One region of the Lentibacillus cibarius genome, then DNA from elsewhere that is predicted to be linked to it. Evidence: a T-box and tRNA genes for the amino acid it is inferred to sense, from the RefSeq annotation. Region 1 holds a T-box; the other holds one or more tRNA genes.

Evidence for each region. The T-box of region 1 lies ahead of trpS (tryptophan--tRNA ligase). A T-box ahead of a tRNA ligase gene usually reads a tRNA of that ligase, here a tRNA-Trp.
Region 2: it encodes a tRNA-Trp, which carries the amino acid that the T-box ahead of trpS (tryptophan--tRNA ligase) is inferred to sense. The anticodon was not compared.

Annotation. Positions count from the first base shown of each region.
Region 1 is NZ_VCIA01000001.1:2,885,953-2,892,301, forward strand. Features, by position in the region: gene fabF (beta-ketoacyl-ACP synthase II) at 1-1,185, shown strand, start outside; gene FFL34_RS14170 (hypothetical protein) at 1,309-1,515, shown strand; gene FFL34_RS14175 (YjbA family protein) at 1,674-2,435, shown strand; gene trpS (tryptophan--tRNA ligase) at 2,572-3,573, opposite strand; T-box leader at 3,685-3,863, opposite strand; gene FFL34_RS14185 (nuclease-related domain-containing protein) at 4,548-5,357, opposite strand; gene FFL34_RS14190 (COX15/CtaA family protein) at 5,673-6,349, shown strand, end outside.
Region 2 is NZ_VCIA01000001.1:2,597,950-2,604,298, forward strand. Features, by position in the region: rRNA gene FFL34_RS12710 (23S ribosomal RNA) at 1-1,078, shown strand, start outside; rRNA gene rrf (5S ribosomal RNA) at 1,275-1,390, shown strand; tRNA gene FFL34_RS12720 (tRNA-Asn) at 1,407-1,481, shown strand; tRNA gene FFL34_RS12725 (tRNA-Ser) at 1,483-1,574, shown strand; tRNA gene FFL34_RS12730 (tRNA-Glu) at 1,591-1,662, shown strand; tRNA gene FFL34_RS12735 (tRNA-Val) at 1,726-1,801, shown strand; tRNA gene FFL34_RS12740 (tRNA-Met) at 1,825-1,901, shown strand; tRNA gene FFL34_RS12745 (tRNA-Asp) at 1,990-2,066, shown strand; tRNA gene FFL34_RS12750 (tRNA-Phe) at 2,105-2,177, shown strand; tRNA gene FFL34_RS12755 (tRNA-Tyr) at 2,199-2,283, shown strand; tRNA gene FFL34_RS12760 (tRNA-Trp) at 2,295-2,368, shown strand; tRNA gene FFL34_RS12765 (tRNA-His) at 2,383-2,458, shown strand; tRNA gene FFL34_RS12770 (tRNA-Gln) at 2,474-2,548, shown strand; tRNA gene FFL34_RS12775 (tRNA-Gly) at 2,555-2,629, shown strand; tRNA gene FFL34_RS12780 (tRNA-Cys) at 2,651-2,724, shown strand; tRNA gene FFL34_RS12785 (tRNA-Leu) at 2,739-2,820, shown strand; gene mcrC (5-methylcytosine-specific restriction endonuclease system specificity protein McrC) at 2,996-4,033, opposite strand; gene FFL34_RS12795 (AAA family ATPase) at 4,026-6,349, opposite strand, start outside.

The DNA.
Region 1 (6,349 bases):
AACGATGTCAGTACAATGTGGGACAATGTTGTTGCCGGCAATACCGGTATAGATTATATAAGTCGAATTGAATCGGACGAGCTTCCAGCGTGTGCAGCTGCTGAAGTAAAAGACTTTGATCCGACGAATTTTATGGATAAAAAAGACGCGCGCAAGATGGATTTATTCACGCAATATGCTGTAGCAGCAGCGAAAATGGCTGTTGATGACGCCGGCCTGACTATTGATGAATCGAATGCCTATCGTGTTGGTGTCTGGGTTGGCTCCGGCATCGGAGGAATGGCGACACTCGAGGACCAGCATTCAAAATTGCTGAACAAAGGAGCACGCCGGGTCAGTCCATTTTTTGTACCAATGATGATTCCTGATATGGCGGCTGGACAAGTGTCCATTCAGCTTGGGGCTAAAGGAATCAACTCATGTACAACTACGGCCTGCGCATCCGGTGCCAATTCCATTGGTGATGCATATAAAGTAATTGAGCGCGGTGATGCTGACTTTATGGTTGCAGGTGGAACAGAGGCACCGATTACCAGTTTAGCATTTGCCGGATTTTCTGCTATGAAAGCACTATCGACCAATGAAAACCCGAAAAAGGCAAGTCGCCCGTTTGATCAGAACCGTGATGGATTTGTCATGGGCGAGGGAGCCGGGATTTTAATCCTGGAAACACTCGAATCGGCTATTAACCGTGGTGCACACATTTATGGTGAAATCATCGGGTATGCAGCAACAGGTGATGCCTACCACATTACAGCGCCCGCCTTAGATGGCGAGGGGGCTGCACGAGCTATGCAAAAGGCTATTTCAGATTCTGGTATTTCACCTACAGAAATTGACTATATCAATGCCCATGGAACCAGTACCGAACTGAATGACAAATATGAAACCCAAGCAATTAAAGCTGTATTTGGTGAGCATGCTACAAACCTTGCCGTCTCCTCAACGAAAGGAGTCACGGGTCACTTGCTCGGAGCCGCTGGGGGATTAGAATCTGTCATATCTATGAAAGCTATTAACGATGGAATCATCCCGGCAACGATGAATTATGAAACGCCTGATCCGGATTGTGATTTGGATTACGTGCCGAATGAGTCGAGAAAGCAGGATGTCAACGTTGTGATGAGCAACTCACTCGGTTTTGGCGGACACAATGCAACGCTCATCTTTAAAAAATATAAATAAGCAAGGAATAAAAGCTGACTGCTCTCGCGGTCAGCTTTTTTTGCTGCCTATGTGGACATGCATCATGAATTTTGATTTCGCGCATAAAATGAATTAAAGGACAGGCATGGGTGGTGTAGATTATTGGGCTATTTATTTCTGTTTTTGCTTGGATTTGGACTAGCTGTAACCGGCGGGGTAACAATTATTGCGTATATGAATTTTTTGCCTGTTGGCGTTTCATGGGGAGATTATTTTATTTTCATTGCCAGTCGGCCGGAGTGTTATTTCCTTCCTATTGGTATTTTACTGATTGCTATCGCTCTATTTCGGTATCCAAACCATTTTTAATTCAGAAACATATACTATCGGGTCGTTTGCTAATTAAATAAATCAACATTAATTGTCTAGCAGATATACCCACGCGTTTTTTTCAATGAATCGAATAATTTTTTTCATAATGGTCATAATGTATCCTAAATGATTCATTCAATAAGCGAGGGTTGTTTATGTTATATTTACATGACGTCTGGGTGAATTGGTTTGAAGGTGAGGAGAATGGCTACAATGTCTGTTATTTTCACGAGTGGCGCAAAGATGACGGAATTGAGCTGTTGGATCAGGTTCCGTTGTTATACATATCTGAAGCGCTTTTTGACTACATTGAAAATGATTTGCACGACTTGCCGGATGATATGATGGACAAAATCTACAAACGTGCGTATGTACGAAAAGGTCAGGAAAGAAAACCGCTTGAATTTGCGGCAGTTGTCACAGACGGAACTGATATTATTACATTTGACACCATTGGCTATCAAATTCCAGTCCGTAAAAGTAGGCTGATACCCAGACAAGAGCAGCTTGTATTCGACATGATTAAAACGACAAAGCCGGAATCGTTTGCATTCAATGAAAGAAAAGTGGAAAAAGAGTACCACATCCTATCGATGGAACCGGAACTTATTCATGGGTTGACCCGTAGAGAAAGGAACCTAAAGCAACTCCTAATGATAGCACTTGATCAATTGCGGACAGCGAATAATCCGCAAGAGCTCCGTTACTGGCTGACCGAATGGGACCCGAAGCAATACCCATATATTCGATATATGAATGAAAATACTGTATGGGAAACCTTATATGAAGGCGTCAAATATGGATGGAGCGACTGGCATGAGGATTTATGCACAAAAATGATTAAAGGGCAGCCGTTTCTCGAAAAAATGTGGGAAGCAGAACAGGAGACACAGCAAAATACGTCAAAGCTGAAATAGTTGCGACAAATATGAACCCCATTTATACGAAACAGAGGGGCACATGTTGTCTGAATAGAATCGATCCAAATAAAAAACGCTTGGAAACTTTTGTTCCAAGCGTTTTTCTATGATAATGAGTGGTGTAAATGGTTCTCTATTTTCGTTTTTTCTTTACGCGGCCGAGTCCCATTGCTTTTTTCGCTTTTCTGAGCGTTTTATTAGCGTTGTAGGAAGCTTTATCGGCGCCGGCATCTAAGATATCATCTAATACTTCAGAATTAATCAGCTCATGATACCGGTCCTGGATTGGCTTCAGCACGTCGATGACTGCTTGTGCCGTGTCCATTTTGAACGCGCCATACCCTTTATCTGCATATGTTGCTTCCAGGGTCTCAATGGATTTTCCGGAACAGCTGGCATGGATTGTCAGTAGGTTAGATATGCCTGGTTTGTTTTCTTTATCAAATTTCACAATGCCATCGGAGTCCGTTACGGCACTCTTGATTTTCTTTTCGATTCTTTTCGGTTCATCAAGCATGGAGATAAATGCTTTTTCATTTTCATCAGATTTACTCATCTTTTTCGTTGGATCCTGCAGTGACATGATGCGGGCTCCGACTTTCGGAATGCTTACTTCCGGTACGGTGAAAATGTCATTGAATTTGTTGTTGAATCGCTCTGCCAGATTCCGTGTCAATTCAAGGTGCTGCTTCTGGTCTTCACCGACAGGAACCACGTCCGTTTTATAAAGCAGAATATCGGAAGCCATTAGCGGCGGATATGTTAACAGTGCTGACGATACTGCCTCTTTTCCACCTTTTGATTTATCTTTGAATTGGGTCATCCGCTCCAGCTCACCAATATAGCTTATCGACTGCAGCATCCAACCGAGCTGGGTGTGGGCAGGGACCTCTGATTGAATAAACAATGTTGATTTTTCCGGGTCGATTCCTGAAGCAATATACAACGCCGCCAGCGATCGGATGTTATTTCTTAATTTGAGCCGGTCTTGTGGAACGGTAATCGCATGCTCGTCCACAATACAAAAATAACAATTATTCTCCTCCTGAAGCCCCACAAAATGCTGAATGGCTCCTAAAAAGTTCCCGATCGTTAAGGTTCCGCTTGGCTGAATCCCTGAAAATATCGTTTGCATGAATCACTCACTCCTTGTTTTTTCTAAATGTAAGATCATTAAGCTTATAGTTGACCCTATATGTAAAACGAAGGCTTCCAACAATAAAAAAGATCCATTTATCCCCAGGTCTAAAGGGACGAATGAACCGCGGTGCCACCCTTATTATTCTGCAGTTGTTGCAGAATCACTTTCAAAATAAATTAGCTCGAAAGTCCATTTCCAAATTACCTTGGTACTTGTTTTCACCAGCCACAAGCTCTCTAAAAATCCAGCGGGTAACTGTACTATACCTTTGTCATTGCTAGGAATATTGCGTTGAGTTTTTACTATTATATAAATCCTTTGGTAGAAATGCAAGAAGAAACCCTTGTTTGCGTTGTTGAATGGTGGATGAGTGCCCGATCGAGGCGGAGCGCCGTCGAAAAGGAAACTCATCGAGGTGATGAGTGCCCGAATGAGGCAGAGCGCAGTCGAAAAGGAAACTCATCGAGGTGATGAGTGCCCGAATGATGCGGTGCACAGTCGAAAAGGAAACTCATCGGGGTGATGAGCGCCCGAATGAGGCAGAGCGCCGTCGAAAAGGAAACTCATCGAGGTGATGAGCGCCCGAAAGATGCGGTGCGCCGTCGAAAAGGAAACTCATCGGTGTAATGAGTGCCCGAACGATGCGGTTCGCAGTCGAAAAAGTAACTCATCGGGGTAATGAGCGCCCGAAAGATGCGGTTCGCAGTCGAAAAGGAAACTCATCGGGGTGATGAGCGCCCGAATGAGGTGGTGTGCCGTCGAAAAGGAAACTCATCGAGGTGATGAGCGCCCGAATGAGGCAGAGCGCCGTCGAAAAGGAAACTCATCAGGGTAATGAGTGCCCGAACGAGGCTTCCCACCACCAAAAAAGGCACTCATTGCTGTAATGAGTGCCCGAAGTAGTCGTTTCCTCAACAAAAAAGTCGCTCATTCGTGTAATGAGCGACTAAAAAGCGCAATTCCATATGTTATTCGTAATACGTCCATTGGTGAACACCGACCACACGAAAATGATTTGCTAAGATTCGTCTTATCACCTTTTTTGATGCTACCGCTTGGCACCAATCATAAATCCTGTTCGTCGTCATTTTTTCATCAGGGAAGAGAATTTTATATTCCTTACTGCTTCTTAATATCGCATCATCACGTGGCTCTTTACACCCACATTTCTGGCAGACGCATGTTCTTTTCTCAGTATGCATGGCAATAGAATGGCATTCTGGGCAGGCAATTCCTTTTCGCAGTTGGTCAAAGTCGTAGGCGGGCAGCCGATCGAAAGGAGACTTTGTCATATGCAAAGTTAAAAGTTGGTCTGCAAGCTGCTTGTCGCTTTTTGTTAATTTTCCCGGCTGTGCGTTGAATTGTTTCAAATAACGATTTAGCTGAGACGGAAAAATGATTGATTGATTCATTGGGGCCTGGTATAAGGTGAATTCCGGATTGATGAATACTAAAGAAGTTTCCACTGGAAGGTTGACTCCGAGGTTGGAAAGCAACTGACATAATAAAGATTCACTTCTACTTAATTGGTGCAATGGGTTAATTATTTCTAAATTGGGCTTTTTGAAGAGTTTATCTGCAGTGTAATAATGATCACCTTCAAAGTTCTTCACTTCAAAAGCGTTAATCTTACGCTTGGTGATGATTAAAGTATCGATTTGGAAAGTAGTGTTGGTTACTTCTAGCAGTAAGTCATTTAAGATCAGGCATTCACACTGCAACTTTTCTGTTAAGGAATCAAATCGCTTTTCTCCTTCATAGCCTTTTTTTAAACTCAAATAGCGGTCCCTAAGCCTATTAGATAGCTTCATTCGAGCGTTTAATAATTCAAGGATTCTTAGTTCAGTTGGTTTTGTTCGTGACTTATACAGCACAGCATTGTCCACATCCTTTTTTAAATGCTATTATATACTAAATTTTTATAATTGGAAAAAATATATCATGAACCTATGTGAATTTATTTTGACAAAGCAATACCAACCGTTGCATTTCAAATAAAATATGATAATTTTATATACGTATGAGTGTATATTCATTTATAGCGTTTTCTGCTTTTGATTGATTAAATTTTAATAAGAGAGAAGGCAAATAAATTGCGGCATGTAAATAGACATCGGTTTGCTGTGATTACTGCTGTCTTGACTGTTTTAGCCTTGATTATAGGTAATTTAGTTGTGGCAACTGGCTCCGGGGATGCTTGTGGGACAGATTGGCCAACATGTAAGGGGAATCTCCTTCCTGACTTCCTGGATTATAAGCAAGTAATTGAATATTCTCATCGGCTATTCACCGGTTCATTGGGATTTGTGATTTTAATTAATGCTGTGCTAGCATGGAAACGAAAGTATACAGGTGAGACGTCAATTGGGGTATTGACTTTGCTTACGATGGCATTGTTATTGATACAATCCATGGTAGGGGCATTTAATGTCATACTTGGAACTCCACCTGGGTTTACGACACTTGATGTGGTGGTTAGTCTGTTCCTATTGACAAGTACTGTTTTCCTGGCGGTAGCGCTTCAGCGAGTTGAAGTGAAGTCACATGAGGGCAGGGAGATAAACCATTCTTATAAAAAGCTTTTTAGTCCTGCGTTATGGGTGTTTACGATTTATTTTCTAGAAGTTACGGTCGGGGCTTTTCTTAAACACAGTGGAGCAAGCAAAATAGTAAACAGTATGGTAACTGACGAACTGCTAATCAGTTCAAATTTGCTTTCCAAAGTTATCTATAATATTCATGGAATAAGTAATACGCTGATTGTAATTGG
Region 2 (6,349 bases), 290 kb from region 1:
GCTGACACCTGCCCGGTGCTGGAAGGTTAAGGGGATGCGTTAGCCTTCGGGCGAAGCGTTGAACCGAAGCCCCAGTAAACGGCGGCCGTAACTATAACGGTCCTAAGGTAGCGAAATTCCTTGTCGGGTAAGTTCCGACCCGCACGAAAGGTGCAACGACTTGGGCACTGTCTCAACGAGAGACCCGGTGAAATTATACTATGCGTGAAGATGCGCATTACCCGCGACAGGACGGAAAGACCCCGTGGAGCTTTACTGCACCTTGATATTGAATGTTGGTACAGCTTGTACAGGATAGGTGGGAGCCGTCGAAGCGTGAGCGCTAGCTTACGCGGAGGCACCCGTGGGATACCACCCTGGCTGTACGAACATTCTAACCCAGGGCCGTTATCCGGCCCGGAGACAGTTTCAGGCAGGCAGTTTGACTGGGGCGGTCGCCTCCCAAAAAGTAACGGAGGCGCCCAAAGGTTCCCTCAGAATGGTTGGAAATCATTCATGGCGTGTAAAGGCACAAGGGAGCTTGACTGCGAGACCTACAAGTCGAGCAGGGACGAAAGTCGGGCTTAGTGATCCGGTGGTTCCGCATGGAAGGGCCATCGCTCAACGGATAAAAGCTACCCCGGGGATAACAGGCTTATCTCCCCCAAGAGTTCACATCGACGGGGAGGTTTGGCACCTCGATGTCGGCTCATCGCATCCTGGGGCTGTAGTCGGTCCCAAGGGTTGGGCTGTTCGCCCATTAAAGCGGTACGCGAGCTGGGTTCAGAACGTCGTGAGACAGTTCGGTCCCTATCCGTCGTGGGCGCTGGAAGTTTGAGAGGAGCTGTCCTTAGTACGAGAGGACCGGGATGGACACACCGCTGGTGTACCAGTTGTTCCGCCAGGAGCACAGCTGGGTAGCTACGTGTGGTAAGGATAAGTGCTGAAAGCATCTAAGCATGAAGCCCCCCTCAAGATGAAACTTCCCATCACTTCGAGTGAGTAAGATCCCTCAGAGACGATGAGGTTGATAGGTCCGAGGTGGAAGCGTGGTGACACGTGGAGCTGACGGATACTAATCGATCGAGGACTTAACTACTACTACAGTCGTTGAATCACACTCTTATTTAGTTTTTAGGGTGTAAATTTCAAATTTACCCTTGATTTTTTCAAAAAAACCATTATAATATTTATTGGCACGAAGAAATCAGTCGACCACTTGGTTATAAAAGGTTTTGATTAAAGCTCCTATATTTCAAGTTTTGCGGGAGACAAAATCATTCATAACTTTAGGGTCTGGCGATGATAGCGGAGAGGACACACCTGTTCCCATGCCGAACACAGCAGTTAAGCTCTCCAGCGCCGATGGTAGTTGGGGCCTTGCCCCTGCAAGCGTAGGACGTCGCCAGGCATTTCCTTTGGTATATTCCACAGTAGCTCAGTGGTAGAGCTATCGGCTGTTAACCGATCGGTCGCAGGTTCGAATCCTGCCTGTGGAGCCATGGAGAGCTGTCCGAGTGGTCGAAGGAGCACGATTGGAAATCGTGTAGACCGCTATCGCGGTCTCGAGGGTTCGAATCCCTCGCTCTCCGCCATTATAATTATCTTTGTGGCCCGTTGGTCAAGAGGTTAAGACACCGCCCTTTCACGGCGGTAACACGGGTTCGAATCCCGTACGGGTCATCATTAATTTAAAGGATAGAGTTGACGGCATGTAAATACATGCAATCGCACATCCTGTGCGTCGGAGGATTAGCTCAGCTGGGAGAGCACTTGCCTTACAAGCAAGGGGTCGCAGGTTCGAGCCCTGCATCCTCCACCATATTTCACTTATTTATTTCATATCGCGGGGTGGAGCAGTCTGGTAGCTCGTCGGGCTCATAACCCGAAGGTCGCAAGTTCAAATCTTGCCCCCGCAACCAAAATTATTCAATTAACTACGTCGAATAACTATCATTGCTAAATGAATATCAGTTGTGCTTCATGAGTGCAACCAAAACAATTTAACATGGTCCGGTAGTTCAGTTGGTTAGAATGCCTGCCTGTCACGCAGGAGGTCGCGGGTTCGAGTCCCGTCCGGACCGCCATTTTTAAATTAAATCTTATCATTGCTTAACACCTTTAAGGCTCGATAGCTCAGTCGGTAGAGCAACGGACTGAAAATCCGTGTGTCGGCGGTTCGATTCCGTCTCGAGCCACCTTTTCCAAATATAGGATATGGAGGGGTAGCGAAGTTGGCCAAACGCGGCGGACTGTAAATCCGCTCCCTCAGGGTTCGGGGGTTCGAGTCCCTCCCCTCCACCATTTAAATAAATAGGGGTATAGTTTAATGGCAAAACGAAGGTCTCCAAAACCTTTGATGCGGGTTCGACTCCTGCTACCCCTGCCATAATTTCTATTATGGCGGTCGTGGCGAAGTGGTTAACGCACCGGATTGTGGCTCCGGCATTCGTGGGTTCGATCCCCACCGGTCGCCCCATTATAATCGATATATTGGGCTATAGCCAAGCGGTAAGGCATCGGGTTTTGATCCCGTGATTCCCAGGTTCGAATCCTGGTAGCCCAGCCAGTAAAAGCGGAAGTAGTTCAGTGGTAGAACACCACCTTGCCAAGGTGGGGGTCGCGGGTTCGAATCCCGTCTTCCGCTCCATTTTCTTTATATTTTTCTTTTGGCGGTATAGCCAAGTGGTAAGGCAGAGGTCTGCAAAACCTTTATCACCGGTTCGAATCCGGTTACCGCCTCCAAGTACAACTTTTATGCCGGTGTGGCGGAATTGGCAGACGCGCACGACTCAAAATCGTGTTCCTACGGGAGTGTGGGTTCGAGCCCCACCACCGGTATCTTTAGATGAAAACAAAATAATTTAAAAAAACGATAAAACACTCACAAATATTGATACACCAATGTTTGTGAGTGTTTTTGTTAACAAGGATATAAGGTTATTTTTATTCCATGGATAGTTGAATGATTTTTGCTCGAAGAATAATTCTAATTCAATCCGACAAATCGCTAAGTTTAATCCAAAAGAAAATCCTTGACCAATTGGTTCAATTGTCTTTTTATATCTGAGAAATCCCTATTCATATCTAAAGTCTTCACTCCAAACCGATTGTTACTAATAGAAAGTTCACTATCTGGAACAATGACCTCATCCGACATTGCATAGAGTAGTACTCCGCTCACATGACCAGAATTGGTATAGTCTTTATTTTTAACGTATGTAAAGATTTGGTACATATTGTGAGAGTGAAAGCTTTTACTATTATAATAACTATTAGATTGCATCATTTGCTGGTAGTATTTCGTATCTATAATAAGAACCTTTTCTCCATAAGTAAGCGTAATATCGGTTTTCATAACAGGAAGAAACTCAATATCACCTTCATCAACATCCCAATTAATATGAGAAGCGGAGGCATTAAATTCCGGATAGTGTTTTCGATAGTACTCCAGTACAAACTTTTCAAAAAGACGATGCATTTTCTGATTGTCCACAAATCGCGCCAGTTTTCGGTCACCATCTTGCTCGGTAAGTAGTAATCCCTCTATGACCAAATAACATATATTAATTAACAGCTTATAGGTAGCATTATTCCGGTGGTATTTGATACTTGACCACTGAATTCTACGATAATCTATTCGATCCACGTTGGAAAAGTAAAGCAGCACCTTTTTTAAATCCTTTTTATTCCTACTTGACACTTCAGGAGTCTTAACTAACAGAACCGCAGTAGTCTTAAGGATCTGGTTCATATAGGTGTTTTCTGTATATTGGTCAAAACTACAAATCAACTGCTTGTTTCGCATCGTATTTTGTTTGACTGAAAGAGTAACATTAATTTTACCTTTGGGTGACCTGAGAGATTCCGTATTTTCAACATAGTCTCTCCATAATCCCCGCTTAATTTGGTTTCCCATGCCCTTTGCAAGGATAGCGGCAAATAAATCTGCCGCATATTCAAATTCCTCTGTTTCTAACTTTGCATAGTTTTCCTTATTCATCACTTGAAATGCATACGCAAGCATATGATAAATGTTCTTAATTTTAATCATTCAGAACACCACGGAGTCGATTTGTCCATAGTTCAATCTTAGAGGGATCGTCAAACCAATACTCATCTAATAATGGTATCAATTCATATTCTATTACCGATGACAACCACTCGTCTGTTATTTCTTCATCTGGGCATAGATAGCTATGACCGATTTTAAAGCCACTTCCAAGAGATTCGTCTTGACTAATATAGTTGTTTAGGGCTTTTATTTGTTCAACTAGAGCATTAAATTTTGAGTTATTTGCTTTAGATACTATTTCTTGAAACCCGTCAGAATCAAATGCTGGCTCTAATTTAAAGAAAGCAAATCGTCTTCTAAGGGCATAATCAATCATGGCTAGGCTTCGATCTGCTGTATTCATCATTCCAAGAATATATACATTCTTGGGAACTGAAAATAGTTCATTGGCATAAAGCAGGCGAAGTTTTTGCCCACGCTTGTCATTTTCGATTAGCATTAGAAGTTCACCAAATATATTACTTAAATTACCTCGGTTAATCTCATCAATAATAAAGAAATAATCACGGTCACTGTCCTGTTCAGCTTTTTTACAAAACTCATAAAATGGCCCTTCTGCAAGTTCAAATCCATTGTTTGTTGGGCGATATCCCATAACAAAATCTTCATAACTATAGCTTTGGTGGAATTGTATCATCATTACCCGACTCACATCTTTTTCACCCATCATAGAATATGCAAGTCTTTTGGCAGCAAATGTTTTTCCGACGCCAGGTGCCCCTTGTAAGATAACGTTTTTCTTCTTATTAAGAAGGGTTACTATTCTGTTGTAACGATCTTCATCCATAAATACTTCATGAAGAAAATCCTCTTCTGTATAGGGGTCGTAATCGACTTCTATATCTTCTATATCATCATCTTCATCTATAAACAGGTTTTCAAGTTTCCGTACATAATCCGTATATGGGGTTATATCGGTAAGTGTCTTATTTACGGCCTTACCGGGATGTTCCAATTCATCATTATTAATCCATTTCACTTTATGGATATGTTGATATTTGTCACGAGTTGAATCAAACATATATTCAGATTCAACGATGCCTCGTCCGATTACTTTTGACCTTCCTTTTTTTACATAGATGGTATCACCTGGTAATAATTCATTAGCAAATTGCCATGTGGCGTGTGCGGCATTAATATACGTGTATTCTTGTCCATATATTTCTTTCATTTTGGATTTCATTTCTTCTTTTGATGAAAATTGACTTAAATCACCCATTTCATCCCAACCAATCCCCATAATACCTTGGGAGTAAAATTCGTCCCATTTGGAGGCATTACGACCAGGAGAATAAATCCAATATCTTTTTTCTTTTTCGTTTACTATATCAGAAGGAGAGGGAGCATCTTTTTCTCTTTCCGTCTTCATTTTATCTGCCCATTTAATAAAAATATCACTGGCTAGTTCATCATCCATGTCGACGGTATGTCCTTTTTCAGTAAGTGTCCACTTACCTCGAAAAAAGTTATCTATGTATCCTTCATAGACTAAGTAATTTCTTGCAAATGCAACTTCATTATCAAATGTTTTAACACCACTTTTTCCACGTGTTTCATTAATAAAATCATCTGTGAGTTTTAAATCAGATATAATCTGTTTGCGAACTTCTAAGGGGGTACCAGAGCCACCAAGTTCTCTTAGTGCATTTATTAGCGGGCCAAACCATTTAAGGAAGCTAGCATTTGATTTCTTTTGTTTAGGAGAAGTTGCTTTCCATGCTGCGAAAGATAAATCCGGAAAACTTTGATGTGGAAATTCTTCCTTTTCAAAGGTGTCTTTAAAGTAATCAATTAGTTCTAAGTAATCTTCGGCATTAGGTAATTCCTTTAATTTCGATATCTTGGTTATATCATCCGAATAGGGACTGTTACGCTGTAATAAGTAAGATCTATTTCTTTCGTCTAAGTTTATGTAAAAATATGGACGAATCCAATAAAGTCCCATCGTTAGATTCCATTTAACGCCAAGCTGCATTCTTACCTTATCATAACTAGTTATAAACTCCTTCTTTAGCTCGACAGATTGTTGGCCTGCAAGGTGTATTCCTACTTCAAATATTTTCCAAAGGCTTGGGATATCCTCTGGTTTTCTTCTATCGTTGGATGCAAAGAACCATGCCTTCATGTTATTCAAGACAGGAATGCCATCAAAGTTAGTTGGAACAGGGGATCGAACTCCAATTTTACTGCTAATTCCTTCAGCTATGGCTATACGATTTTCGTTTGTAATTCCCTTGTTAAAACACCCAAAAACAGTGAATGGGCATATATCATCAATCGGTTCACCATCTTCAG